DNA from 4 places in the Cryobacterium sp. 10I5 genome. Region 2 is predicted to be linked to each of the others. Evidence: predicted binding sites of a transcription regulator. Region 2 holds the regulator's gene; each other region holds the start of a gene.

Region 1 (6,925 bases), on a different contig from region 2:
GGGCGGCGGAACTCGGCGTCGCACTCCCCCAGACCGTCGCCGTCGGCGACGGCGCGAACGACCTGAAGATGATGCACGTCGCGGGCCTCGGCATCGCGTTCAACGCGAAGCCTCTCGTTCGGGCCAAGGCGGACGTCGCGATCGACATCTGCGACCTCAGCCAGGTCCTTCCCATCCTCGGCCTCCGCGGCTAGCGCTTCCGCACCACGCGCCGCCGTGTCAGGTGGACTCAGTCGCGGTTGGGTGGTCCGGTGAGGACCTGGTGGGCGCGGTGCCGGTTCGGCGGCCGCCACAGCCGCTGCGGGTCAATGAGCCCGGGAGCTCGCACCTGTGGTGATCCCTTCACCATGCGGATCTCCCACCCCGAGGTATCGATCGTGTGGTGATGGAACCAACACAGTAAGACACCGTTGTCGACCGTGGTGGGCCCGTTCTGCGCCCACGGCTTCACGTGGTGCACTTCGGCCCAGTGTGCGGGGGCCTTGCAACCGGGGATGATGCAGCCGCCATCCCGGGCGGTGATCGCCCGACGTTGCGCCCGGTTGAAGTACCTTCGCTCCGGACCCAGCTTGAGGACCTGGTTGTCATCCCCGAACAACACCCCTTGGAAGCCGCCGTCACAGATCCGCTGGTGCACCGTCTTGAGCGAGACCGGAGCTTCGACACCGTCGATCCACCCGACGCCGACCCCCGCGGCAAGGTCGGCGGCGTTCACATGCACCATCACCGTCGGCGCCGACCCACCCATGCTGGGCGTGTCCTCGTCCCGGGCGGCATGCTCGAACAACGCCCGAAGGATGTCCGCACGTTTCTCCCCGCCCGTGCGGCTATCCGCGCGCCGCTCCCGCAGCTCGGCCTCGATCACGTCGAGCTCCGGGCCCGTACCGGCGTCGACGTCGTCACCGGTGCCCGATGACTCGGCCCCGGGAATCATCTGCCCCGAGTCCATCCGCGCCTGCTCCTCCTCGGTCGGGGATGCCGGCCGGGCGTGGAAGCTGAGGAAGGCGTCGAAGAGGGTGTTCATCATCCCGAAGAGCTCCGGCGTCACCCCACCCTTCACCGGGTACAGGCCGTTCTTGAGTTGGCCGAAGCCGATGTTCGATTTCGCTTCGAACAGGTCTTCCTGGGGCAGCATCCCGTCGGGGTCGAGGATGGCCTGCCACTGCAGCACCATGCCGCGGATCAGGTCCGCAGCCGCGGGCACCCCGGCCCCGGCGAGGATCTCCGTTTCCGGGGTGATCCACCCGGCCGCCGTGGCGACCAGGGCACGCTCGGCGACCTCGACCTCCGCCGGGACCGCCCGGTGACTGACCGACCCCAGCCCCGTCGTGATCAGCTCGGCCGCCTCCTCACCGATATCCCCCGCCGCCAGGGCGGCCCCCACGACCGGGAACAACGGCGGCAACACCGCCAGGCCCGCCCGGCGGGGCAACACCGCATCACCGAGCTTGATGCGGCGCTTCACTTCCCGGGCAGACACCCGCGTCACCCGGGTGAGGACATCCCACGGCCCCCGGCAGCCCATCCGCCACGCCAGCCCTTCGCGGCCGAGCACCCGTGCCCGCCGGTCCACATCGGTTGCGGTGGTCACCCGGGCCGCATCCACCGTCCGACCGATCGCTTCGACCTCTTTCAGAGCCGTGACAGCTTCCGCATCACTGAGTAACCCGATCGGGATTGCCGCCAAAGCGTCTGCGAGGGCCGAACGCGCTTCACTGAGCCTGGCGACAGCATCCGCATGCACCGACGGAACCGACCCGGCCAGCCCGTCAGCGCCCTCGAAGCCTTCGGCAACCGCAACGGGATCGGGAGGCTCGACACCGACGGTGGGCTGGTCTTCCGCGGCCCCGGAATCGGGTGTCTGCGGGGTGTGTGACTGGGGATCCGTAGGTCCTGCCATACCCCGATTCTACCCCGAACCGAACAGGAATACGAGACTTGCTCATCTAATTTATGGCTGATCGTCTCAAGTTTCACACCTGCAGACGAGAGTAAGCATCGCCGGTGGCTACCTCAGGAGATCCGCCCGGGCGAGCGCCTCAGGTCCGCGGACCAGTGCGGCGGATCCCTCCCGGCAGCACGGATCTCCTGAGGTAGCCACCACTACTGCCCGAATCTCCTGAGGCTACTGCGTGAGGCGAGGGTCTCGCGCAGGGTCGCGCCGACCTCCATGTCGCCGTAGGCGTATCGCTGACCTGGTCAGTGACCCATGCCGAGACCGCCGTCGACCGGGATCACGGCACCGGAGATGTACCCGGCGTCGTCGCCCGCGAGCCACGTGACGACCTTCGCGACCTCGGTGGCAGACGCAAAGCGTCCTGCCGGGATGTTCTTCTTGTACTCGGCCTGAACGGCATCGGAAAGCTCGGCGGTCATCTCGGTCTCGATGAAGCCGGGCGCGACGACGTTCGCGGTGATGCCGCGGGCACCGAGTTCGCGCGTGACGGAGCGGGCGAGCCCGACCAGCCCGCTCTTGGAGGCGGAGTAGTTGACCTGCCCGGCGGAACCGTAGAGGCCGACCACGCTCGAGATCAGCACGATCCGGCCGAACCTGGCCTTGAGCATGCCCTTGGACGCGCGCTTGACGACGCGGAAGGCACCGCTCAGGTTCGTGTCGATCACCGAGGTGAAGTCGTCCTCGGTCATCCGCATCAGGAGGGTGTCCTTGGTGATTCCGGCGTTGGCCACGACCACTTCGACCGGTCCGAGGGACGCCTCGATCTCGGTGAACGCGGCGTCGATCGATGCGGCGTCCGTGACGTCGGCCCGCACCGTGAGGGTGCCCTCCGGGCCGGACCCGGAGCGGGCGGTGACCGCCACGCGGTGGCCCTGGCGTACGAATTCTTCGGCGATGGCAAAGCCGATCCCGCGGTTGCCCCCGGTCACGAGAACGGTCCTGACGGAAGGCATCCGGTTCCAATCTATTCCCAGCGAACGACCAGCCGTACGCACGTATATTCCAGTTTACGGTGTCATCCCACAGACCGGGCGAGACGTAGGCTTATCAGGCAAAACCTCGACCGGTTGACCGAAGCGATGAGAGTATGAAACAGCAGTCGATCACTTCCCTGCCTCCGTCTCCGGAGGCCGAACGACACGCCCGGATGATCAAGTACTCCGTCACCATGGGCATCCGGATGGTGTGCATCGTCCTGATGCTTTTCGTGCACGGCTGGTGGCTTCTGGTCTGCGCCGCCGGCGCGATCGTGCTTCCGTATTTCGCCATGATCATCGCGAACGTCCACGGCACGGGCGAGGCAAGCACCGTCGTACGCCCCGGCGCCGTGCAGCTGTACCGCGGGCAGTCCGAGTCGTATCGGGGACCCGCGTCAGAGGCCCACGCATCGGCGGAACCCGGGTCGGCTGAAGCAACCTCGGCTGAATCGAACTCCGCGCGCCCGGATGGGTCGCGCGGCCCGGCAGAGGCCGCATGATCGGTTTCGACGACGACCTCGAGATCCCCCGGTGTTCCCGGGCAGGGTGCCAGGACGACGCTACGTGGCGCATCGACTGGCGCAATCCGCGCATCCACGCCGAGGACCGGGTGAAGACGTGGCTCGCCTGCTCCGGGCACGTCGACTTCCTCCGAGAATTCCTGAGCGCCAGGGACTTTCCAGTGGCTGTCGTCGCGCTCGACGCTGCGCCGGGCACGACTCCGGGCCATGCCGCCGTCGGGACGAACCCGTCATGATCGGCTGGAAGTTCGCGTTCACCCGACGGTGGGCCGGATACCTCGTGCTGACCATCATCTTCGGCGCCGCGTGCGCCGGCCTGGGCATGTGGCAGTTCGCCAGGCGTAACGAGGCCCTCGTCGAGATCAACAAGGTCGACGCGAACTACGACCACACGCCGGTGAGCCTGACCGAAGCCCTGCCTAGCCTCGATTCGTTCAACGAGTCGCAGAAGTGGCTCCCGGTGACGATGACGGGCACCTATCTCGCCACCGATGAGCTGATCGTGCGGAACCGCCCGATGAACGTGCACCCCGGTTTCGAGGTGCTCACCCCGCTGCTCCTCGCCGACGGCACCGTCTTCGTCGTCGATCGCGGCTGGGTCCCGACCGGCGAGACAGCGGATGCCCCCGGACCGGTTCCCGCCGCTCCGTCCGGTGAAGTCACCGTCATCGCCCGGCTCAAGGCCGGGGAGCCGACCCTTCCCGGGCGCACGGCGAGCGGTAACCAGATCGCCACGATCCATCTCGCCGACGTCGCCGAACGGGTCGGCGCGCCGACCTATACCGCGGCATACGGGCTGATGGCGTCCGAGGACCCCGCGCCGGCCACCCGGCCCGCCGGCGTGACCCGGCCCGTCGCGGACGAGGGATCACACCTGTCCTACGCGTTCCAGTGGATGCTGTTCGCCCTGCTCGGCTTCATCGGGCTCGCCTGGGCGGTTCGCCAGGAGTTCCGCGCTCTCAACGCGGACGACCCCGAGGAACGCACCCGCGCAGCGGAACGCGCCCGCCGCGTGGCCGCCAAGCCCCGCTCGGACGCAGAGGTCGAAGACGACCTCATCGACAGCACGCACTAGCAGCGAGCACGCACCGCTCGCGAGCACGCACCGACGGATGGTTGCTGGCGACTAGGCCAGCATGATCAGGTCGAGGTAGTCCTTGTTCCAGTGGTCCTCAGTGCCCTCAGGCATGATCAGCACACGTTCCGGGTTGAGCGCCTCGACGGCGCCCTCGTCGTGGCTGACCAGGACGACGGCACCCTCGTAGTGCGCGAGCGCGTCGAGGATCTCGTCGCGGCTCGCGGGGTCGAGGTTGTTGGTGGGTTCGTCGAGAAGCAGCACGTTGGCGCCGGACACGACGATCATGGCGAGGGCGAGCCTGGTCTTCTCTCCACCGGAGAGGACCCCGGCCGGCTTGTCGGAATCGTCACCCGTGAACAGGAACGAGCCGAGGACCCGGCGGGCCTCCATCTCGGTGATGTTCGGTGACGAGGACACCATGTTCTGTAGCACGCTGCGCTTGACGTCGATGGTCTCGTGCTCCTGCGCGTAGTACCCGATGCGCAGACCGTGGCCGGGGACGATCGTGCCGGTGTCCGGCTTGTCGACGCCCGCGAGCATCCGCAGCAGCGTGGTCTTGCCCGCACCGTTGAGGCCGAGGATGACGACCTTGGACCCGCGGTCGATCGCGAGGTCGACCGCTGCGAAGATCTCGAGCGAACCGTAGCTCTTGGACAGGTCGTTTGCCATCAGCGGTGTGCGACCGCACGGCGCCGGCACCGGGAAGCGCAGCTTGGCCACGCGATCAACGGCACGCACGGCGTCGAGTCCGGAGAGCAGCTTCTCTGCCCGGGCGACCATCTGGTGGGCCGCTGCGGCCTTGCTCGCCTTGGCGCCGAACTTGGCGGCCTGCAGCTGCAGGGTGGACGCCTTCTTCTCGGCGTTGGCACGTTCCTTCTTGCGACGGTCGGCGTCCGCGAGGCGCTGGCGCTGGTAGTTCTTCCAGTTCATGTTGTAGATGTCGATGACCATGCGGTTCGCATCGAGGTAGAACACCCGGTTGACGGTCTCGCCGACGAGTTCGATGTCGTGCGAGATGATGATGACACCGCCGCGGTAGTTCTTGACGAACTCACGGAGCCAGACGACGGAATCGGCGTCGAGGTGGTTGGTCGGTTCGTCGAGGATCATCGTTTCCGCGGCGGAGAAGAGGATGCGGGCGAGCTCGATGCGGCGGCGCTGGCCTCCGGAGAGCGTCTGCAGCTCCTGGTCGAGGATCCGGTCCGGAAGGTTCAGGTTGCTCGCGATCGAGGCGGCTTCCGCCTCCGCGGCATAGCCGCCGAGGGCGTTGAACTGGTCGGTCAGGTTGCCGTAGACCTTCATGGCCTTAGCGGCGACCTTGGGGTCGTCGCTGCCCATGTCGAGACCGGCCTGGTAGAGGCCGAGCGAGATCGTGCCGAGGCCGCGCGCATCGAGGATCCGCGTGCGCGCGAGCATCGTCGGCTCACCGGAGCGGGGGTCCTGGGGAAGGTAGCCGATCTGACCTGACCGGTCGATCTGGCCGTGCGTCGGCATCGTCTCGCCCGCGAGCGTCTTCGTGAGGGTCGTCTTTCCCGCACCGTTCCGGCCGACGAGGCCGATCTTGTCGCCGGCGGAGACGCGGAAACTGACGTCTTCCATGAGCACGCGCGCCCCGACTCTGATTTCGAGGTTTTGCACACTGAGCACAGCAATAGTCCGTTCGGAATGTTCGTGGGAGGGGTTCGGCCCGACCGGGCCAGTTATCTAGTATATTCTCGCGCGGCGACCAGCCGGGACGCTCAGAAAAGTGTGGCCCTCAGCGTGTTCGCAAGCCACTCCCGGTATGCACCGACCGACCAGTCCAGGTCGAGGACGAGCGAGCGGTAGACCTGCGGGTGGGCCAGTGCCCAGATCGCCGCGGCGGCCTCGTGGTCGCTCAGGCCGCTCCGCAGCGCATGGCGGTCGCGCAACGCCGTTGCCGTCTGGCTGAAGTTGTGCAGCAATCGCGCGGACTGGCGCAGCTCGAGCCGAGCCACGTCGGCGTCCACCCCCGCTGCCTGTGAGACGACCCTCCGCATGGCGGCGGTGCGCACGTTCGTCTCAACGCACCAATCGACGAGCAGGCGGATGATGTCGGTAGCCGAGCGCGGTCCGCTCCCCGACCGGGGTACCGAAACCGGATGCTCATGCGCGGACTCCCCCAGGCCGGCGGGCCCCGTGGCGCCGCGTTCGAGCACGGCAGCGAGGAGGTCCGCCTTGAGGCCCACGGAGTTGTAGATGGTCTGCACCGCGACACCGGCCTCCGCGGCGATCGCTGCCACGGAGGCCGCGATATACCCGCGCTCGAGCATGAGGCGCTCGGCCGCGTCGAGGATCTCGGTCCTGGTCGCCTCGCTCTGCACCGATCGACGCTTCGGCCGCGTCTTTCCGGGGAAATCCATTTGATTAGCAT
Region 2 (6,925 bases):
AACGGTCACACTCGTGCAATCCCGGGAGGGGATTGCTAGAGTTTTCTTCAATCGTTGCCGACGGATTCTTGTCCGCCGGCATGGAGCGACAGCCGAGCCCGGCACCCGCCCGCGAACACCCGCCAGGGCTCCCTGACGGTCCGCGGCCGCCCGGCCATTTCAGTGAACACACTGGATTCTGTCGAATGAGGAATGAATGTCCACTCCACCGGACTCCGCCCGCACGCGGCGCATCCCGTTCTCCTTCGAGCTGTACCCGCCCAAAACGGATGCCGCGGCATCCGCTCTCGCGACGACGATCGACCATCTCGCGGCGGCAGGGCCCGACTTCCTCTCGGTCACCTACGGAGCAAACGGATCCTCGCGTCGCTCCTCGCTCGATGTGCTCAGCCGCATCCTCCGCACGACGAACGTCGAAGCGATGGCGCACCTCACCTGCGTCGGCTCCACCCACGACGAAGCGAACCGGCTGATCCGCGAGTTCCTCGACGCGGGAGTGCGCAGCTTCCTCGCCCTCCGGGGCGACCCCCCTGCCGGCTCGAAGGAAGGCGAGGAGTTCCTCGGCGACTTCGGCAGCGCCGCCGAACTCGTACAGCTCATCCACCGGGTTCAGGCCGAGAAATCGCCGTACCGTGAGACGATCATCCCCGGTATCCCGGCGGCCCGCGCCGTGAAGCCCGGCCACGAGAAGGTGCGGATCGCCGTCGCGGCGTTCCCGAACGGCCATCCCCGGTCGCGCTCCTCGGCGCAGGACATCGACACCCTGCTCGCCAAGCAGGCCGCGGGCGCGAACCTCGGCATCACCCAGCTCTTCTTCCACGCCGACCACTTCCTGAGCTTCGTCCAGCGCGCCAGGGAGGCCGGTGTGCTCTTCCCGATCCTGCCCGGCATCATGCCCGTGACGAGCCCGGCCAGACTCCGGCGGATCATCGAGCTCTCCGGCGAACAGATGCCCGCAGACCTGTCCATCCGGCTCGAGATCGAACCGACCAAGGAGGGCCAGCGCGAGATCGGCATCCAGCACGCCGTCGACCTCGCCAGACAGGTGATCGCAGGTGGCGCCCCCGGGCTGCACCTGTACGCCTTCAACCAGCACGAGACCGTACTCGAGGTGCTCGACGGCTGCGGCCTGCTCGGCGCACCGACGCCGGTTCGGGCGCACACGGGACTGCCGGCGGCCGTGTAACCGCCGCCCAGCGGCCCCACCCCGGTCGCCGCCACAATTCTCACTCTCCGCCGAACGCCGGCTCGTGCCCCGGAGTTCCGTCGCGCCCGAAAGCGCGCCGGCCGACACCCCAGCCTTCTCTCAGACCACCGTCCACCATCCGCTTCACCGCCCCATCACCGCAAAGGAAACGTCATGACCCCCACCGCCCCGTTCCCCACCGGCACGATCCTCGGCTACCCGCGCATCGGCCCGCGCCGCGAGCTCAAGAAAGCCGTCGAATCTTTCTGGGCCGGCACGTCGACCGCCGCCGAGCTCGAGGCCACCGCTGCCGGACTCCGCCAGGCCACGCGCGACCGCCTCGCCGCCCTCGGTCTCGGCCGCACCGACTCCGCCATCCCCGAGTCCTTCTCCTACTACGACCAGATGCTCGACGCACTCTGCACGGTCGGCGCCGTGCCCGCCCGCTTCGCCGGGCTCGTCGACGCTGACGGACACATCGACCTCGCCGGATACTTCACCCTCGCTCGCGGCGAAGGGGACAGCCTTCCGCTCGAAATGACCAAGTGGTTCGACTCGAACTACCACTACCTCGTTCCCGAGATCGGCCCGGACACCGAGTTCTCCCTCTCGAGCGACCGGATCGTGCGCGAGTTCGAGGAAGCGCGCTCGGCCGACTTCCTGACCCGGCCCGTCATCGTCGGCCCGGTCACCTTCCTGCTGCTCAGCAAGCCGAGCGACGAAGCCCCCGCGGGTTTCCGGCCGCTCGACCGGCTCGACGACCTCATCCCCGTCTACGCGACCCTGCTGCAGCGCCTCGCCGACGCAGGCGCCGAATGGGTCCAGCTCGACGAACCGGGTCTCGTCAGCGAGAGCATCGACGTGCCCCGCGCCGATACCCTCAGCGCCGTGCAGTGGGCATACGGGACCCTCGGCCACCTCGCCCAGCGCCCGGCGATCTTCATCGCCGCACCCTATGGCAGCCTCGGCGACGCCCTGCCCGTGCTCGCCGCTGCGCCCATCGAGGCCATCGGCCTCGATCTCGTCCGCGGCGCACTGCCGGCGCCCGTCCCCGGCCTGGACGGGAAGACCCTCGTCGCCGGTGTCGTCGACGGGCACAACGTCTGGCGCGGCGACCTGGCGGATGCCTTCACGAGCGTCACCGGACTGGGCGCGCTGTCGACGCGGGTCGCCGTCTCAACCTCGACGAGCCTGCAGCACGTCCCGCACACGATCGCTGATGAGCCCGCACTCGGTGCCGAGCTCCTGAGCTGGCTCGCCTTCGCCGACGAGAAGGTCGGCCAGGTCGCGACCCTCGCCCGTGGGCTGGCGGAGGGCCGGGAGGTTATCGCCGCCGAACTGGACGCCGCGACCGCGGCACTGGCCGCCCGCAGCTCCGCTCCCGGCGTCCGTGATGGCGAAGTCCGGGCCCGCGCCGCGGAGCTCACCGACGCCGCATACCGGCGTGGCGCCTACGCTGACCGGCTTGTCGCCCAGGAGACCGCGCTTGCGCTGCCCTTCCTGCCGACGACGACCATCGGCTCCTTTCCGCAGACGGGGGAGATCCGTCGCGCCCGCGCCCGCTTCCTGAAGGGAGTGCTCACGGCCGACGAGTACCGCGACCTGATGCGCGCGGAGATCGCCCGGGTCGTCGCCCTGCAGGAGGAGCTCGGCCTCGATGTGCTCGTGCACGGGGAACCCGAGCGCAACGACATGGTGCAGTACTTCGCCGAGAACCTCGACGGCTTCGCGGTCACCGACAACGGCTGGGTTCAGTCCTATGGCAGCCGGTGCACGCGTCCGTCGATCCTCTGGGGCGATGTGTCCCGGCCGAAGCCGATCACCGTCGAGTGGTCGACCTACACGCAGGGGCTGACCGCGAAGCCGGTCAAGGGCATGCTGACCGGCCCGGTGACCATCCTCGCCTGGTCCTTCGTGCGCGACGACCAGCCCCTCGGTGAGACGGCACGTCAGGTCGCCCTCGCCCTCCGCGACGAGATCGCCGACCTCGAGGCCGCCGGAATCGGCATCGTCCAGGTCGACGAGCCCGCACTGCGCGAACTGCTCCCGCTCGAGAAGGCCGGGCACGCCGACTACCTCGACTGGTCTGTCGGCTCGTTCCGGCTCGCGACCGCCGGCGTGCGTGACGCCACCCAGATCCACACCCACCTCTGCTACTCAGAGTTCGGCGTCGTGCTGGAGGCGATCCGCGCCCTGGATGCCGACGTGACGAGCATCGAGGCCGCACGCTCCCGCATGGAAGTCGTCACGGACATCCAGGCCAACGGCTTCGACCACGGCATCGGCCCGGGCGTCTACGACATCCACTCGCCGCGGGTGCCGGGCGTTGCCGAGCTCACGGACTTGCTCGACCGGGCCGTCGCGGCCATCCCGGCCGGCCAGGTGTGGGTGAATCCGGACTGCGGGCTCAAGACCCGCGGCTACGCCGAGACGGTCGAGTCCCTGACCAACATGATCGAGGCGACCCGCATCGTGCGCGCCCGCCTCGCCGCAGGAGTCCCCGCTCGCGCCTGACCAGGTCCGGGCGCCGCTTCGCGCCAGACCCGCCACGCGACAGACCCGCCAGACGCGCCAGACGCGCCAGTTCAGCCGCTTCGCGCCAGCTCCCGTTCTCCGCGCTCCAATTCCGCCGTTTCGCGCCAGGCATGCCTGGCGCGAAACGGCGCAGTTGGCGCGCGCCAAATCGTGGTGCGCGCCGGAGTGCGATCGTGCGCCGGGTTGAGAGCGAGCGCGGTCGATCGAGCGAGCGCGGAGGATAGACCGAGCGCGGCAGCTAAAGGGAACGCAGGACGGCGACGATCTTGCCGAGGATCTCGGCGTGGTCGCCGAGGATCGGCTCGAAGTTGGTGTTCCTCGGCAGCAGCCAGGTGTGGCCGTCGCGCTGCCGGAAGACCTTGACCGTCGCTTCGCCGTCGAGCATCGCGGCGACGATCTCGCCGTTCTCCGCGGTCTTCTGCTGGCGGACGACGACCCAGTCGCCGTCCATGATCGCGGCGTCGATCATCGACTCACCGACGACCTTGAGCATGAACAGCTCGCCCTTGCCCACGAGCTGGCGCGGGAGCGGGAAGATCTCGTCGACCTGCTGGTCGGCCATGATCGGCACACCGGCGGCGATCCGACCGACGAGCGGCACCATGGCCGCGTCGCCGACCGGGGTTCCCTGCTGGAAGTTTTCCGCGGCTCCGGCGGCGGTGTCCTCCGGAGACTGCGGCAGCTCGATCAGCACCTCGAGCGCCCGGGGCCGGTTCGGGTCCCGGCGCAGGTAGCCGCTCAGCTGGAGCTGGTTGAGCTGGTGGGTGACGCTCGACAGCGAAGACAACCCGACGGCGTCACCGATCTCCCGCATGCTCGGCGGATAGCCCCGCTGGCCGACGGAGCGCTGGATGACGTCCATGATCGCGCGCTGCTTGTCGCTGAGGCTCTTCCTCCGACGTGTCCCACCGCGTTCGGGGGAACTGGCGGTCAACGGGGTCACGCTGTCCTGGGTCACGATGTCGCTCCTGTCGGTGGCGGTGGGCGGTGGCGGGCGGTCGTCCCGGCGGATGCCGTGAGGCGACCGTATCCGAATGTCAGTGGTCGCTGGTTGAGTTCACACCAGTCAATCGAAACTGTAACCAGTGCGGGGCGATGTGCAGACATTCATTCGAGTGTGTCGTGTACTTCACCCCAATAATAACCGGAGGAAGTCTTGATTGTTCGAACAATCGAATATATATTCGGAACATAGCTTCGTATCCGGCTCTCCCGGCCGAGAGCCGGATACGAATACACAGGAGGCAGACATGAGCACAACAATCGAGCTGGTCCCGGGGGCGCACACCCGGCTGCGCATCACGCGGCGCGGTCGTGCCGTGCTGACCGCGATCGCCGGCGTCCCCCTCGTCGTGGGCGCGCTGGCCATCGCCCTCAACGGCGGCCTCGCCGCCGCCGACGGCAGTACGTTGAGCGGCGCCAGCGGAAGTGCGACGACGTTCGACTACGTCACGATCCAGTCGGGCCAGTCGTTGTGGCAGCTTGCAAAGCGCATCGCGCCCGCCGCCGACCCGCGCGAAGTCATCGCCGAGATCGTCAACCTGAATCAGCTGCCCTCCGAGAGTGTGCAGCCGGGCCAGCGCCTGGCCCTCCCTGCCGAATACTGAACCTGCCGAATACTGATCCAGCCGGATCCTGAAGTAGTCGGATCCTGAACCAGCCGGATCCTGAACCACCGGCGATAACGCCCACCGGTGCTGAAGCCCATCAGTATTATGGGGGGAGTGACCAGTCTCAACGACCTGCCCCTCCGCGACAATCTTCGCGGGCTCACTCCCTATGGGGCACCGCAGCTGCACGTGCCGGTCGCTCTCAATGTGAATGAGAACACCCACGGGATCCCCGAGGACGTGGCCGTCGACATCGCAGCAGCCCTGGCCGCCGCGATCCGCGGGATCAACCGGTACCCGGACCGCGAGTTCACGGAACTGCGCGAGGCGATGGCCCGCTACCTCGGTCACGGTCTCACCCGCCAGAACATCTGGGCGGCCAACGGCTCCAACGAGGTCCTCCAGCAGGTGCTGCAGGCCTTCGGCGGGCCGGGACGCACCGTCCTCGGGTTCGCCCCCACCTATTCGATGTACCCATTGCTCGCCTCGGGCACCGGAACGCGCTGGGTCGCCGGTGACCGCGACGCCGACTTCGAACTCACCCCGGAACGCGCCGTCGACTGGGTCAACCGGGTCAACCCCGACCTCGTCTTCCTGTGCTCCCCGAACAACCCGACCGGGACCCCGCTCTCGCTCGACGTGATCGCGGCGGTCTACGACGCCTGCGACGGCATCGTGGTCGTCGACGAGGCCTACGCCGAATTCGCCCCGGTGGGGACGGCATCCGCCCTCACCCTGCTGCCCGGGCGTGAACGCCTGCTCGTCTCCCGCACGATGAGCAAGGCCTTCGCGTTCGCCGGAGCCCGGGTGGGCTACCTCGCGGCCGACCCGGCCGTGACGGATGCTCTGCGCCTCGTTCGCCTGCCGTACCACCTCTCCGCGCTCACCCAGGCCGCGGCCGTCGCCGCGTTCGCGCACACTCCGGAGATGCTGCGCATGGTCGACGACATCCGCGGCCAGCGCGACCGCCTCGTCACCGAGCTGAGCCGGCTGGGCTACCGACCCTTGCGCAGCTGGAGCAATTTTGTGCTCTTCGGCGGCGTCGCCGACCCGCGCGCCACGTTCGAGGCGCTGCTCGCCGAGGGCATCCTCGTGCGCGACGTCGGGATCCCCGGCCACCTGCGGGTGACGGCAGGCACCGAGAGCGAGACGAGCGCTTTCCTCGACGCCCTCGAAGCGCTGGGCCACGCGTAACCGCCGGGGCCAATAAACTAGCGGCATGAGCTCACAGTCACCGGCCGCACCGTCAACGACCGCACAGGCGCGCATCGCACACCTGCAGCGGGAGACGAGCGAGTCGAGCATCGACCTGACGATCAACCTCGACGGCACCGGCGTCTCCGACATCCACACCTCGGTGCCGTTCTACGACCACCTGCTCACCGCGTTCGCCAAGCACTCCCTGACCGACCTCACGGTGCGGGCGACCGGAGACATCGAGATCGACGTGCACCACACCGTCGAAGACATCGGCATCGTGCTCGGACTCGCCATCCGGCAGGCGCTCGGCGACAAGTCCGGCATCTCCCGCTACGGCGACGCGCTCGTGCCGCTGGACGACGCCCTGGCCCAGGCCGTCGTCGACATCTCCGGA
Region 3 (6,925 bases), on a different contig from region 2:
CCCACACTCACCCCAGAGAAAGAATTGGGTATCCCCATGAACCACGAATCCTCCGACCTGCCACAGAAGTCCGAACACGAGAACGTCGAATACACCGAGCATCTGAAGCATGCCGACGAGACCGGGAACGCCCAGCCCCTGGCACCGTCGGAGGTGGGCAGCGTGTTCGCCGAGTACCGGCGTCGCCAGCTGAACATCTTCCGCGAACGCGAATCGACTCTCGAGCTCGACGACACGGCGATCTAGCGGGGATCAGCCGGCCCGGTCACCGGGCTGCGTGCACCAGGTCCAGGACGGCCCGTAACTCGCGAGCCTCGATCTGACCCGGTGCGCTCGGGGCTCCGACGGAACCGAACGTGACACAGGAACCGAAGGTCTCCCCGGCCAGCCTCGACACCACTCCCAGTCCGCCCATGGACATCGTGATCACCGGGCACCGGGCCTGCTCCGCGACGAACTCCGCGGTCGCGTCCATCAGGGTGAGAACATCGCGCGGGTTCGACGGCATCACCGCGAGCTTGAGCACATCCGCCCCGAGTTCCTGCTGCTCCGCCAGACGCGCCAGGATCTCGGCCCGCGGCGGTGTGGATTCGAAGTCGTGCGAGGACATCACGACGACGGCGCCCGCGTCGTGGGCCGCGCTCACGATGCCGAGCAGGACCGCCCGCTCGGTGAAAAGTTCGACGTCGATCGCATCGACGCCGGCGGCGATCGCCAGCCCGATCAGGTCGGCGTAGGCCTCCGGGGACACGTCGCGCTGCCCGCCTTCCCGCTTCGTGCGGAACGTGAAGATCACCGGGACCTCCTCCGGGAGGGCGGCACGCACGACGGCGATCGCGTCCCGGACCGCCGCCGGCGTGTCCCAGCCGGAGAAGAAGTCGATCCGGAGTTCGACGAGGTCGTAGTCGCCTGCGACGAGCCCGGACGCGGCCGCCGAGAGTTCGGCGATCGTCGCCCCGACGAGCGGAACGCAGATCTGCGGCCTGCCCTCGCCGAGCACGATCGAGCGCAACCGCACCGCGGGGCGCCCCGTCGTGCCGGTCACGATGCCTCGCCCCCTGCTAACTCCTGGGCCGGTGCCTGGTGGGGTGAAAGGCCGACGGCGGCCCGCATGGCAGCACGGATGCCCGCCTCACCGGGCACGGGTTCGTCCTGTTCCCCGCCGGTGAAGATGCGCACCTGGCTGATCGCCTGCTCGACGAGCATGTCGAGGCCGCTGAAGACGACGCCGCCTGCGGCAGCCCAGCCCTCGGCTATCGGGCTCGGCCAGGGGTCGTATGCGACGTCGAAAAGAATGGAACCGGCACCCACTGGCCGGAGGTCGAGGCCATCGGCGACCCCGCCCGGTAGCGTACTGATCACGAAGGGCAGCGGTCCGGCGCCGGCGAGCTCGCCGAGCCGCCGAAGCCGCACGGGGACCCCGAGCCGATCTCCGAGCGCCACCAGCTCGGCGGCCCTGGCGGGATCGCGCAGGTAGACCGTGATCTCCGCCGCGCCGAGCACGTGCGCCGCGTAGAGCGCCGAGGCTGCCGTCGCTCCGCCACCGAGGATCACGGCAGAGGAGGCCGGGTCCAGCGCCGTCACCGTGCGGACGATGCCGTCGACGTCGGTGTTGAAGCCGTGCACCCGGCGCCGGCCGGTGTCGGTGTCGGAGGTGAACAGCACGGTGTTCGCGACGCCGAGTTCGTCGACGAGCGGCGACGTCGTGTCGAGCAGCGGGAGGACCTCGCGTTTGAGCGGCATCGTGAGGCTCAGTCCGAGCCAGCTGTCGTCGAGGGCGGCGAGCCACGCGGTCAGCTCCCCCGTGCGGACCTCGGCCCGGGAATAGTCGAACGGGACGCCGAGCAGGCCGTAGGCCGTGGCATGGAGCACTGGCGACAGCGAGTGCCCGATCGGAGACCCCAGAACCGCGAGGCGACGGCGGCCGGCCGGGGAAACGGGTTCAGGCACGGGACCCTCCGATTCGTTTCTTCGACAGATGCGGCGGCAGGCCGCTGCTCAATGGTAGTGTCCCGAATATGTCCCTAAACGCAACAAATAGTCGTCGCAGTGCCGCGGCCCGTGGGTCGGTGCGCTGATGCTCCGGATCGGAATCCTCGGTGCCGCAGGCATCGCACCGGCCGCGATCATCCGGCCGGCGCGGCGACGCACCGATGTCGTGATCGCCGCGGTTGCCTCGCGCCGGGCATCCGCTGCCGCCGCCTACGCACTGGAACACGGCATCGAGCGATCATACGGCGACTACCGCGCACTCCTGGCGGACCCGGAGATCGACCTCGTCTACGTCGCGCTGCCGCCCTCCGAGCACGCCGAGTGGTCGATTGCAGCGCTCGAGGCCGGCAAGGACGTTCTATGCGAGAAGCCCTTCACGATGAACGCCACCGAGGCCGGGCGGATGCGCCGGGCGGCCGCCGAGACCGGCCGACGTCTCATCGAGGCGTTCCACGACCGGTATCACCCGCTCAGCCTCGAGCTCGACGCCATCGTCGCCTCCGGCCGGCTCGGCGAGCTCGTATCGCTGCGCGGTGAGTTCTCGGGCAGCAATCCCTTCGACCCGACGTCGATCCGGCACATCCCGGCCCTCGGCGGTGGCTCGTTGATGGACCTCGGCTGCTACCCGCTGCACTGGGTGCGGGCGCTCACGGGTGAGGAACCCCTCGTCACGAGCGCCGTAGCCACCCTGAACCCGCTGGGGGCCGATATGAGCATGGATGCCGCGCTGTTGTTCCCCTCCGGGGTCACCGCCCGGGTCTCGTCCAGCATGATCGCAGGCACTCTCCTCAACACCTCGTTCGACATCGTCGGAACCGAGGGCAGCGTGCACGTCGACAACATGGTCTTCCCGTCCCGCGGCCACAGCATCCGCGAGGTCAACCGGGGAATCGAGAGCTGGCTCACGGTGCGCGGCAACGAGACCTACGATCACCAGCTTGATGCGGTCGTGCGCGGCCTAGCGAGCGGTGAACCGCTCCTCACGGAGGGGGACGATTCCCTCGGGAATATGACGGCGATCGATGCCATCTATGCCGCGGCGGGGATCGAGCGCGCCGTCGACTAGCGCCTCCCCCATCCGGGGTGGACAAACCGCACGAACGCTGATTCCGGCTCAGGCTGCTGCACCTAGGAGGAAAGCCTCGATCCGGCTCAGCCCCAGTTCGCCGTACCGCGCAAGGTCGTCAAGGGCGGGTCTTTCCTGTGTGCGGACAGCTACTGCCTGCGGTACCGGCCCTCGGCCAGACGACCGCAACCGATCGACACGGGGATGAGCCATGTGGGCTTCCGCTGCGCAGCCCCGGTCAGTCGCGGTTCGGTGGCCCGGTAAGCACCTGATGGGCGCGGTGCCTGTTCGGTGGCCGCCAGAGTCGCTGGGGATCGATGAGCCCCGGGGCCCGGACCTGGGGTGAGCCTTTCACCATGCGGATCTCCCACCCGGAGGTGTCGATCGTGTGGTGATGGAACCAACAGAGTAGGACACCGTTGTCGACCGTGGTGGGTCCGTTCTGCGCCCACGGCTTCACGTGGTGCACTTCGGCCCAGTGAGCCGGTGCTTTGCAGCCGGGGATGATGCAGCCGCCGTCGCGGGCGGTGATCGCCCGGCGTTGCGCCCGGTTGAAATACCTTCGTTCCGGACCGAGCTTGAGGACCTGGTTGTTCTCCCCGAACAGGACGCCTTGGAAGCCGCCGTCACAGATCCGCTGATGCACGGTCTTGAGCGACACCGGGGCCTCGACGCCGTCGATCCACCCGACGCCGACGCCGCTCGCGAGGTCGGCGGCGTTCACGTGCACCATCACGGTCGGGGCTGACCCGCCCATCGACGGGGTGTCTTCGTCCCGGGCGGCATGCTCGAACAGGGCCCGGAGGATGTCCGCACGTTTCTCCCCGCCCGTGCGGGTATCGGCGCGGCGCTCCCGCAATTCCGCTTCGATCACGTCCAGTTCCGGGCCCGTGCCCGCGTCGGTGCCGGCGGTCTCGGCGCCGGGGATCATCTGCCCGGAATCCATCCGGGCCTGTTCCTCCTCGGTTGGAAAGGCGGGCCGGGCGTGGAAGCTGAGGAAGGCGTCGAAGAGGGTGTTCATCATCCCGAAGAGTTCCGGGGTCACCCCACCCTTCACCGGATACAAGCCGTTCTTGAGTTGTCCGAAGCCGATGTTGGACTTCGCTTCGAAGAGGTCTTCCTGGGGCAGGACCCCGTCGGGGTCGAGGATGGCCTGCCACTGCAGCACCATGCCGCGGATCAGGTCCGCGGCCGCGGGCACCCCGGCGCCGGCGAGGATCTCCGTTTCCGGGGTGATCCACCCGGCCGCCGTGGCGACCAAGGCACGTTCGGCGACCTCGACCTCGGCCGGGACCGCCCGGTGACTGACCGCCCCGAGTCCCGTGGCGATCAGCTCGGCCGCTTCCACCCCGATATCCCCCGCGGCGAGGGCGGCCCCGACCACCGGGAACAACGGCGGCAACACCGCCAGGCCCGCCCGGCGGGGCAACACCGCGTCCCCGAGTTTCGTCCGCCGCTTCACCTCCCGGGCCGAGACCCGGGTCACCCGCGTGAGCACGTCCCAGGGGCCCCGGCACCCCATCTTCCACGCCAGACCCTCCCGGCCCAAAACCCGCGCCCGCCGGTCCACATCCGTCGCCGTGGTCACCCGGGCTGCATCAACGTTGCGTCCGATCGCCTCCACAGTGCTGAGCGCCTTCACCGCTTCTGTGTCGCTGAGCAGTCCGACCGGGATCGCGGCCAGGGCCTCTGCGAGAGCCGCCTGCGCCTCGACGAGCCGGGCGACAGCATCCGCATGCACCGACGGCACCGACCCGGCCAACCCTGCCTCACCCTCGAAACCCTCGGCAACGGCGACCGGATGGGCCGACTCGACATCAATGGTGGGCTGATCTCCCGCGGCCCCGGAATCGGGTGTCTGCGGGGTGTGTGACTGGGGATCCGAAGCTCCTGCCATGCCCCGATTCTACCCCGAATCGAACACGAATGCGATACTTACTCACATAATTTTACGTCTCTCATCTTGAATTTAGGACCTGAATACAGTCTGTCCGCCGTTATTCGGCGCCGTTATTCGGCGACGGTGCTGACGAGCGGCACGGGCGTGTCCCTGCCCTGGGTCAGCCAGAGGGCAAGGGCCGCCCCGATCAGGGCGAGCCCGATCAGAATGGCTCCGACGAAGTGGAACGCGTCGATGGTCGCTTCGAGGGTCGCTCCCCCGGCCACGATGGACCCGAGGATGCTGACGCCGATCGACCCGCCCAGCCGCTGCGTGATGTTGAACAGGGTGTTTCCGTCGGCCAGTTCGTCCTCTCGGAGGGGTGCGAGCATCGCGATGAGCAGCGGCGTCGTGACGAAGCCGATTGCGATGGCGCGTCCGGACAGGATCAGCGCCGTCACCCAGAGCGGGGTGCCTTGCTCGAGGAAGAGCAGGAACACGCTCGACGCAGCGAGGATCAGGAACCCGGACACGACGAGCAGCCTGAGCGAGATGCGCCCGGAGAGCTTCTGGCCGACGTAGGTGCCGACGCCCATGATGATGCCCTGGGGCAGGAGGGCGAGTCCCGTCGCGATGGCCGAGTAGCCCTGCACGGACTGCGTGAAGACGGGCAGGAGGAAGACGGTTCCGAAGGCCACGACGGAACAGAGCACCTGCAGCACGAGGGCGACGGCCGAGTTGCGATGCCGGAACATCTGCACGTTGACCGCCGGATTCGGTCGGTGCAGCGCCCAGAACGTGTAGAGCACCAGCAGGACGATCCCGATTCCGAGTGGCAGGTACGAGATCGGTTCGCCCCAGCCCTCGGCTGAGCCCTCTGTCGCCCCGAAGAGCGCGCCGGTGAGGCCAGCGGCGAGCAGGGTGAACCCGAGCGGGTCGAAGCGGATCGAGGCGTTCGGCGGGGCGCCCAGGTGTTTGGGCACCCGCAACAGCAGGAGCAGCCCGACGATGCCGACCGGCACGTTGACCAGAAAGATCCAGCGCCACCCGCCGGCACCGATCAGGAGGCCGCCGAGGGTCGGCCCGAGCGCGGGCGCGAGGAAGAGCGTGAGCGCAGCGGAGATCGGGATGGTGCCGCCGCCGATCCCGTCCTTGCCGAGCAGGATACTCAGGGCCAGTGGCACGAGCGGCGCTCCGACGAAGCCCTGGACGGCGCGGAACGCGATGAGGGAGCCGATGTCGGGCGCGACCGCGCACGCCGCGGAAACGAGCACGAAGAGGATCATGCTGATCGTGTAGACACGCATGGTGCCGAATCGCTTGGCCGCGTACGCCGTGACCGCGAGAGCGACACCGAGTGCGAGCAGATAGCCGCTGACGACCCATTGCACCTCGTTGAGCGGCGCGTTCAGTTCCCGGCCGATGTCCGGAACGGCGACGTTGACAATGCTTGAGTCGATCATGCTCAGGAGCGGCCCGACCAGGAGGCCGTACCGGGCGACGGCACCGAGGCCGACCCGATCGGAGGCTGCTCCGGCGGACGGAACGGTCTCAGTCGACATGGCCCGTGCCCTCTTCGTCGTCCATCAGTCCGGTGACCCATTCCCGCTCGTGATGAAGGGTCGACAGCAGGTGCTCCATGCTCACGCTCGGCCAGTCCGTGCCCTCGCGCTCCGGCCGGGTCGCGATGAGGGCGGCGACCTGGGCGATCTTCTCGTCGAGGGCCGCCGCGCGGGCCGCCAGAATGGCGGCTCGGTCCCGAGAGGACACCTCGTCGAAGAAGCCAAGCCGGATCAGGAATTCCTCTTCGTTGCCAGCGAGGGCGTCAGGCAGGGTCGAGATGAGATCGTGGAAGAGTCCGCGACCGAGCTCGGTGATCGTGTAGACCTTGCGGGAGGGACGTCCGTCCTGGGCGGCGACGGCGTGCGTGACTGCGCCCGCCTTCTCGAAGCGGTGCAGGGCAGGGTAGAGCGAGTTGTTGCTCAGCG
Region 4 (6,925 bases), on a different contig from region 2:
CGCGCGCGATGATGGATTCCTCAGCGACGGCGGGCCAGCCGGCTAGGCCGAGTTCGCTCGAGAGCGCACCCTCGTTCATCTGGGCCTTCTCGGTGAGTCGCGGGTCCTGGGAGTGCTGGGCGATGACGCCGTCGAAGGCCTTGACGTATTCGAGGGCGCGACGCATCAGGAGGGGGTCCGAGACGCAGAATCCGTCATCGGAGAAGACCCGGACGCGGGCGCGGCTCGTCGCCATGGCCCCCAGTTCGGCGAGGCGCTCCCCCGCGAGGCCGAGGGTGACGGCGCCGATCGGCTGGACCGTGACATACCCGGCCCTTTCGCCGAGGGCGAGTACCTGCTCGACGACGCCGGCGGTGTCCTGCACCGGAGAGGTGTTGGCCATCGCGAAGACGCTCGTGAAGCCGCCGACGGCGGCGGCCTGGCTGCCGGTGAGGATCGTCTCGCTCTGCTCGTAGCCCGGTTCACGCAGGTGGGTGTGCAGGTCGACGAGGCCGGGAAGGGCGATGAGGCCGTCGGCGTCGATCACCGTGGCGCCGGCGTGAGAGAGTGCGGTGCCGAGTTCCTGAATGCGACCACCGAAGAGCAGCAGGTCGGTGCGGGTGCCGTCGGCGAGGCTCGCGTTGCGGATCAGGTAGCGGGTGGCCGTGGTGTCCATTTAGCTTTCCTCCCGGTCGCCCGACATGAGCAGGTACAGTGCCGCCATACGTATCGAAACACCGTTCGCGACCTGCTCGAGCACGGTCGATGCGGCCGAATCTGCAGCGGCTGAGGAAATCTCCAGGCCGCGGTTCATCGGGCCGGGGTGCATGACAATGCTAGTCGGCGCGAGACGGGCGAAGCGCTCATCGTCGAGTCCCCAGCGCCGGGAGTACTCCCGGCTGTTGGGGAAGAAGGCCGCATTCATTCGTTCCTGCTGGATCCTGAGCATCATGATCACGTCCGGCCCTGCGTCGATCGCGTCGTCGAGATCGAAGCTCACCGCTGCCGGCCAGCCGGTCATGTCCATCGGGAACAGGGTGGGCGGTGCGACCATCGTGACTTCGGCTCCGAGTGTCGTGAGCAGCCAGAGGTTGGAGCGCGCGACCCGGGAGTGCAGCACGTCACCGACGATGGTCACCGTGACGCCGTCGAGGCCCTTGCCGCGGGAAGCGGCCTTGTGCAGCCGACGGCGGATGGTGAACGCGTCGAGAAGCGCCTGGGTCGGGTGTTCGTGAGTGCCGTCCCCGGCGTTGATGATGCCGGCGTCGATCCAGCCGCTCGTTGCGAGCACCTGGGGGGCGCCGGATGCCGGGTGCCGGATCACGACGCCGTCCGCGCCGATCGCGGCGAGGGTCTGGGCGGTGTCCTTGAGGCTTTCGCCCTTGGAGACGCTCGAGCCCTTTGCGCTGAAGTTGATCACGTCAGCACTCAGACGCTTCGCGGCGGCTTCGAAAGAGATCCGGGTGCGGGTGCTGTCTTCGAAGAAAAGGTTCACGACGGTCTTGCCGCGGAGCGTCGGGAGCTTGCGCACCTCGCGCGTGGAGACATCCGCCATGTCTTCAGCGATGTCGAGGAGCGTGATGGCGTCGTCGCGACTGAGGTCTTTGGTGGAAAGGAGGTGCTTCATTCGGCGCTCCCGCCGTCGATGCTCACGAATTCGTCGCCGTCGACCTCGAGGAGGTGCACATTGATGCGTTCCTCCGTCGAGCTCGGGAGGTTCTTGCCGACGAAGTCCGCACGGATCGGCAGCGCCCGGTGGCCGCGGTCGACGAGGACCGCGAGGCGTACGATCCCGGGACGGCCGTGGTCTCCGAGGGCGTCGAGGGCCGCGCGGATGGTGCGGCCGGAGTAGAGCACGTCGTCGACGAGCACCACGGTCGCACCGTCGATGCTCGCGGGCACGAGGGTGCGGGACGGCGTGCGCGTGCGGGTGTGAGAGAGATCGTCGCGGTACATCGTGACGTCGAGGGACCCCGAACTCACGGGTGCCGCGGCCGGTTCGATCCGCTCGATGATGTCGGCGATCCGCCGGGCGAGGGCAACGCCCCTGGTCGGGATGCCGAGGATGACGAGGTTGTCCGGTCCCCGGTTGGACTCCAGGATCTCGTGGGAGATCCGAGTCAAAGCCCGGGTTATTTCAGCCTGGTTGAGCACGATGCGTGACAAAACTAAGGCCTCCTTCCCCGCCTCACCGGACGGTTGTTAAAGGATGGCTGTTACCAATGCCCAGCCTAGCAGCAGCCCCGGCCAGGCCCGGTCAGTCGTGTTCAGTCGCGGTTGGGTGGTCCGGTGAGGACCTGGCGGGCGCGGTGCCGGTTTGGTGGCCGCCAGAGCCGTTGCGGGTCGATCAGCCCCGGCGCCCGGACCTGGGGTGAACCCTTCACCATCCGGATCTCCCACCCCGAGGTATCGATCGTGTGGTGATGGAACCAACACAGGAGCACCCCGTTGTCGACTGTCGTCGGCCCGTCCTTCGCCCACGGCTTCACATGGTGCACTTCGGCCCAGTGGGCCGGGGCTGTGCAGCCGGGGATGATGCAGCCGCCGTCGCGGGCGGTGATCGCCCGGCGCTGCGCCCGGTTGAAGTACCGCCGCTCCGGACCCAGCTTTAACACCTGGTTGTTCGCCCCGAACAACACCCCTTGGAACCCGCCGTCACAGATCCGCTGATGCACCGTCTTGAGCGACACCGGAGCCTCGACGCCGTCGATCCACCCGACGCCGACCCCGGAGGCGAGGTCCGCGGCGTTCACATGCACCATCACCGTCGGCGCCGACCCACCCATGCTGGGCGTGTCCTCGTCCCGGGCGGCGTGCTCGAACAACGCCCGCAGGATGTCCGCACGTTTCTCCCCGCCCGTGCGGCTATCCGCGCGCCGCTCCCGCAGCTTGGCCTCGATCACGTCGAGCTCCGGGCCCGTACCGGCGTCAGTGCCCGCGTCGGTGCCGTCAGTGGTGCCCGCGGTCTCGGCCCCGGGAATCATCTGCCCCGAGTCCATCAGTGCCTGCTCCTCCTCGGTGGGGAACGCGGGCCGGGCGTGGAAGCTGAGGAAGGCGTCGAAGAGGGTGTTCATCATCCCGAACAGTTCCGGCGTCACCCCGCCCTTCACCGGGTACAGGCCGTTCTTCAATTGTCCGAAGCCGATGTTCGATTTCGCCTCGAACAGGTCCTCCTGCGGGAGCATCCCGTCGGGGTCGAGGATGGCCTGCCATTGCAGCACCATGCCGCGGATCAGGTCCGCGGCCGCCGGCACCCCGGCGCCGGCGAGGATCTCGGTTTCCGGGGTGATCCACCCGGCCGCCGTGGCGACCAGGGCACGCTCGGCGACCTCCACCTCCGCCGGGACCGCCCGGTGACTCACCGCCCCGAGCCCCGTCGTGATCAGCTCGGCCACCTCCACACCGATGTCCCCCGCCGCCAGCGAGGCCCCGACGACCGGGAACAACGGCGGCAACACCGCCAGGCCCGCCCGGCGGGGCAACACCGCGTCCCCGAGCTTGATGCGCCGCTTGACCTCCCGGGCGGACACCCGGGTCACCCGGGTCAGTACGTCCCACGGCCCCCGGCAACCCATCTTCCAGGCCAGACCCTCCCGGCCGAGCACCCGGGCCCGCCGGTCGACGTCGGTTGCGGTGGTCACCCGGGCCGCATCCACCGTCCGCCCGATCGCCTCGACTTCTTTCAGCGCAGTGACGGCTTCCGCGTCACTGAGCAGCCCGACCGGAATCGCGGCTAGAGCGTCTACCAAGACTGCCCGGGCCGCGGCAAGCCGGGCGACAGCATCCGCATGCACCGACGGAACCGAGCCCGCCAGCCCGTCAGCGCCTTCGAAACCCTCGGCAATCGCAACCGGATGCGCCGACTGGCCTTGCCCATCCGACGATTCGGTGGATGCGAGGCCCACCGTGATGGGCTGATCCCCCGCAGTCCCGGAACCGGGTGTCTGCGGGGTGTGTGACTGGGGATCGGTAGCTCCTGCCATGCCCCGATTCTACCCCGAATCGAACAGGAATACGAGACTTGCTCATCTAATTTATGGTTGATCATCTTGAGTTTCAGACATCTAAGTGCGCACGCCAGGACTCTGTGGCTAACTCAGGAGATGCGCCCGGGTGAGCGACCCTGCCCGCGGATCAGTGAGGCCGATCCGACCCGACACCAGGAATCTCCTGAGTTAGCCACGCTCGCCGTCGCGCTGGACAGCGCGCGGCGCGCAGCTCGCGTGCGAGAGCGTCCCCACCGGCTAGGGAGGGCGCGGAATCGAGTCACTGGGCGATTCAGCGAAAGCTGGTCTCCTTGACCAGGCGGCCGTCCCTGGCCCAGGTGCGCCAGACGCCGACCTGACGACCGCGGTCGAATTCTCCCGTACGCATCAGCGTGCCGTCCGTGCGGAACCATTCCCACGCACCGTGCAGTTCCCCATCGAGGGTGCTCCCGCTTGCCTTGGTCTGCCCGTTGGCGTAGTGGTCGACTCGAGGCACGGGCGACGACGCGTGCGGACCGTCTGGTGCAGCGGACGACGGAATCGGTTCTGGGCTCACGCCCCCAGTCTCCCAGCCGACGACTCACGCCAACAGTGGCGGAGCGGCCTCAACGCCGCCGACGGTGCAGGGTCCCCGCCGACCAGAGCGCCCAGACCACGAGAAGGGGCTGGAAGAGGAGTCGGATGCCGCGGGCCCGGTCCGAGTCGAGGCCGAAGGCATCCGTCCTGGTCACGAACTGCGCGATATTGCCGGGGAAGACGGCCACGAAGAACAGGGCGACAAGCCACCCGACCGTGATCCGCCGGCCGGGCAGCCCGACGAGTGCACCGCCAAGACCGACCTCGGCGACACCGGAGAGAAGCACGACGGTGTCCCGTTTGAGCGGCACCCACGCGGGCACCTGGGCGAGAAATTCCGAGCGACTCCAGGTGAGGTGGCTGATGCCGGCGAACACCAGGAAGGCACCGAGCACGATCCGGCCGATCGTTCGGGGTATGGATGTGGGCGTAGACGACCTGCGGACCGACACGGACTTCTCTGCTGCTCTCGACATCTCCCCAGTCTGACAGCCGTTTCTGCGACACGGCCGTGCCCTAGCATCGAGGACATGGCACTCATCCACCGCGCCCAGCTTCGGCCGTCCAAGCTTGAACTCGTCGAACCCTGGCTGCGCACGCAGTCGTGGTTCTCCGGCACTCCCGCCGCCCTGTCCGCCGTCGGGGCCTACCGTTTCGACGATCCGAATGGTGAGGTCGGCATCGAGACTCTCCTCGTTCGCTCCGGCGACGGCCCGGTGCTCCAGGTGCCGCTGACGTATCGCGATGCACCCCTCGAGGGCGGAGACGCCTGGTTGATCGGCACGATGGAACACTCGGTCCTGGGCCGTCGCTGGACCTACGACGCCACCGGAGACCCCGCATACCTCGCCGCGCTCGCAACGACCATCCTCCGCGGCGGCACCCAGGCCGACGAGTTCGTCGACGTCGACGGAACACTCGTCTTCCGCGAGTCCACGGCAAGGGTCTCGGGCAGCGGCACTGCGGATGCGCACACCCCGTCCCTGCCGCCGGTGACCGCTCCCTCGACCAGGGACGAGTCTGGTTCGACGGTTATCGAGGCCGGTTCGCTCCGCCTCGTCGTGCTCCGGGTGCCCGGCGACCCTGCGGCGGAGACGATCGTGGTCGCGGCCCGGACGACCGCCGGCGGCGTCCCTGAGCATCTCTCCGGCACCTGGCCCGACCAGCCGCAACCGAGGATCCTGGCCCTGGCCGTCGCACTCTGAGGAAACAGTCTCGGTTGCCGGACTTCACACGGTGTTTACCGGACAGCAGTTGCGGCCACGCCCGGCACACGTCAGTATTGTCCCGCGGCAGGCATCCGCTGGCGAAAGCACGCACAGATAAAGGATTTGAATGGACCGGACGGACCTCATTCAGTTGTTTTCCGTCGTCGACGCCGGCCCGGCACGCTGGGAGGTCCGTCACGATGTGACAGACGAACTCGCGGGCATCCTCGAACGCACGCCGCGCGGGTTCCTGCTGGTCGACGAGGACGGCCAGCGCATCGGCAGTTTCGACTCGATCCCCAGTGCCCTCGAAGGCCTCTACGCCGTTCTGTAGCCGGGCCGGATGACGCTCAGGCGCCGGACGACCCCTGGGTCGTCGGCTGGCCGGATCCGGAACCGGAACCGGAGTCGAGGAATGCCTGGAACTCGCTGCTGTCGGTCAGTCCGCCCGGGTACTGGGCTCCGTCGACGAGTACGGTCGGTGTTCCCTGGATCGAATCGATTTCCGCACCGGGAATCGGCCCGTTGAGGGCGGCATCCGTGTTCGCTTCCGACCACAGCTGGTAGTCGCCCTGGGCGATGCAGGCGGAGATGTCGGTTCCCGCCGGCGCAAGCGCGGCGAGGTGGTCGTCGGTCAGGCCCTCGGTGTTCTCCTGCGGCTGGTTCGCGAACAGTGCCGCGAGGTAGTCGAGGGTCGATGCCGGTTCGAGGGTTGCGACGCAGGTGAGGGCAGCGGATGCCCTGCTCGAGTAGTACGTGCCCTGGGAGGCCTGGTCGAGGAAGGTCAGCGCGTGGATGCGCAGTGTGATCGAACCGTCGTCGACGCGGCTCGCGAGCAGCGCGCCGTTGGTCGCCTCGAACTGGCCGCAGTACGGGCACATCGGGTCGATGTATTCGTCCACGATCGTGCTCCCGGTGCCGACCGAGAGGTACCCGTCGTCGAAGTGGGCAGCACCGAGCGTGCCGCTCGGCAGGGCACCGCCCGAGGCATCCGGTTCGCTCGTCGCAGAGGTGACCGGCCCGCCGAAGCCGCCGTGCTGCGCCATGTTCAGGAAGACGCGACCGAAGGCCGCCGCGAACAGGATCGAGACAACGACGAGCACCACGGTGGACGCGAGACCGACATAGCCGAGCACGAGCCCCGCGATCGCGAGGCCGCGCCCCCGCTCACCGCGG

What was found. The regulator LexA, encoded in region 2, represses DNA repair genes until DNA is damaged. The targets are predictions, from matches to a motif close to TCGAACANNTGTTCGA.
Region 1: QN350_RS01595 (HNH endonuclease signature motif containing protein) is a predicted target of LexA. The motif match lies at 1,920-1,935, and genes of this name have one in related genera.
Region 3: QN350_RS03495 (HNH endonuclease signature motif containing protein) is a predicted target of LexA. The motif match lies at 4,975-4,990, and genes of this name have one in related genera.
Region 4: QN350_RS06260 (HNH endonuclease signature motif containing protein) is a predicted target of LexA. The motif match lies at 3,982-3,997, and genes of this name have one in related genera.

What each region holds. Positions count from the first base shown of each region.
Region 1 covers NZ_JASJVI010000002.1:139,066-145,990, forward strand. Annotated here, with positions in the region: gene serB (phosphoserine phosphatase SerB) at 1-194, shown strand, start outside; gene QN350_RS01595 (HNH endonuclease signature motif containing protein) at 230-1,900, opposite strand; gene fabG (3-oxoacyl-ACP reductase FabG) at 2,200-2,910, opposite strand; gene QN350_RS01605 (DUF3099 domain-containing protein) at 3,045-3,434, shown strand; gene QN350_RS01610 (hypothetical protein) at 3,431-3,691, shown strand; gene QN350_RS01615 (SURF1 family protein) at 3,688-4,530, shown strand; gene QN350_RS01620 (ABC-F family ATP-binding cassette domain-containing protein) at 4,582-6,180, opposite strand; gene QN350_RS01625 (TetR family transcriptional regulator) at 6,273-6,914, opposite strand.
Region 2 covers NZ_JASJVI010000008.1:33,129-40,053, reverse strand. Annotated here, with positions in the region: gene QN350_RS04510 (methylenetetrahydrofolate reductase) at 197-1,186, shown strand; gene metE (5-methyltetrahydropteroyltriglutamate--homocysteine S-methyltransferase) at 1,361-3,700, shown strand; gene lexA (transcriptional repressor LexA) at 3,960-4,655, opposite strand; gene QN350_RS04495 (LysM peptidoglycan-binding domain-containing protein) at 4,972-5,328, shown strand; gene QN350_RS04490 (histidinol-phosphate transaminase) at 5,437-6,525, shown strand; gene hisB (imidazoleglycerol-phosphate dehydratase HisB) at 6,551-6,925, shown strand, end outside.
Region 3 covers NZ_JASJVI010000006.1:9,449-16,373, forward strand. Annotated here, with positions in the region: gene QN350_RS03470 (hypothetical protein) at 37-246, shown strand; gene aroD (type I 3-dehydroquinate dehydratase) at 266-1,045, opposite strand; gene QN350_RS03480 (shikimate dehydrogenase) at 1,042-1,950, opposite strand; gene QN350_RS03485 (Gfo/Idh/MocA family oxidoreductase) at 2,078-3,058, shown strand; partial or broken gene QN350_RS03490 (SUMF1/EgtB/PvdO family nonheme iron enzyme) at 3,131-3,322, shown strand; gene QN350_RS03495 (HNH endonuclease signature motif containing protein) at 3,297-4,955, opposite strand; gene QN350_RS03500 (DHA2 family efflux MFS transporter permease subunit) at 5,069-6,499, opposite strand; gene QN350_RS03505 (PadR family transcriptional regulator) at 6,489-6,925, opposite strand, start outside.
Region 4 covers NZ_JASJVI010000013.1:37,354-44,278, forward strand. Annotated here, with positions in the region: gene QN350_RS06245 (dihydroorotase) at 1-655, opposite strand, end outside; gene QN350_RS06250 (aspartate carbamoyltransferase catalytic subunit) at 656-1,606, opposite strand; gene pyrR (bifunctional pyr operon transcriptional regulator/uracil phosphoribosyltransferase PyrR) at 1,603-2,145, opposite strand; gene QN350_RS06260 (HNH endonuclease signature motif containing protein) at 2,247-3,962, opposite strand; gene QN350_RS06265 (hypothetical protein) at 4,258-4,521, opposite strand; gene QN350_RS06270 (hypothetical protein) at 4,571-5,017, opposite strand; gene QN350_RS06275 (CG0192-related protein) at 5,072-5,746, shown strand; gene QN350_RS06280 (hypothetical protein) at 5,877-6,083, shown strand; gene QN350_RS06285 (DUF4190 domain-containing protein) at 6,100-6,925, opposite strand, start outside.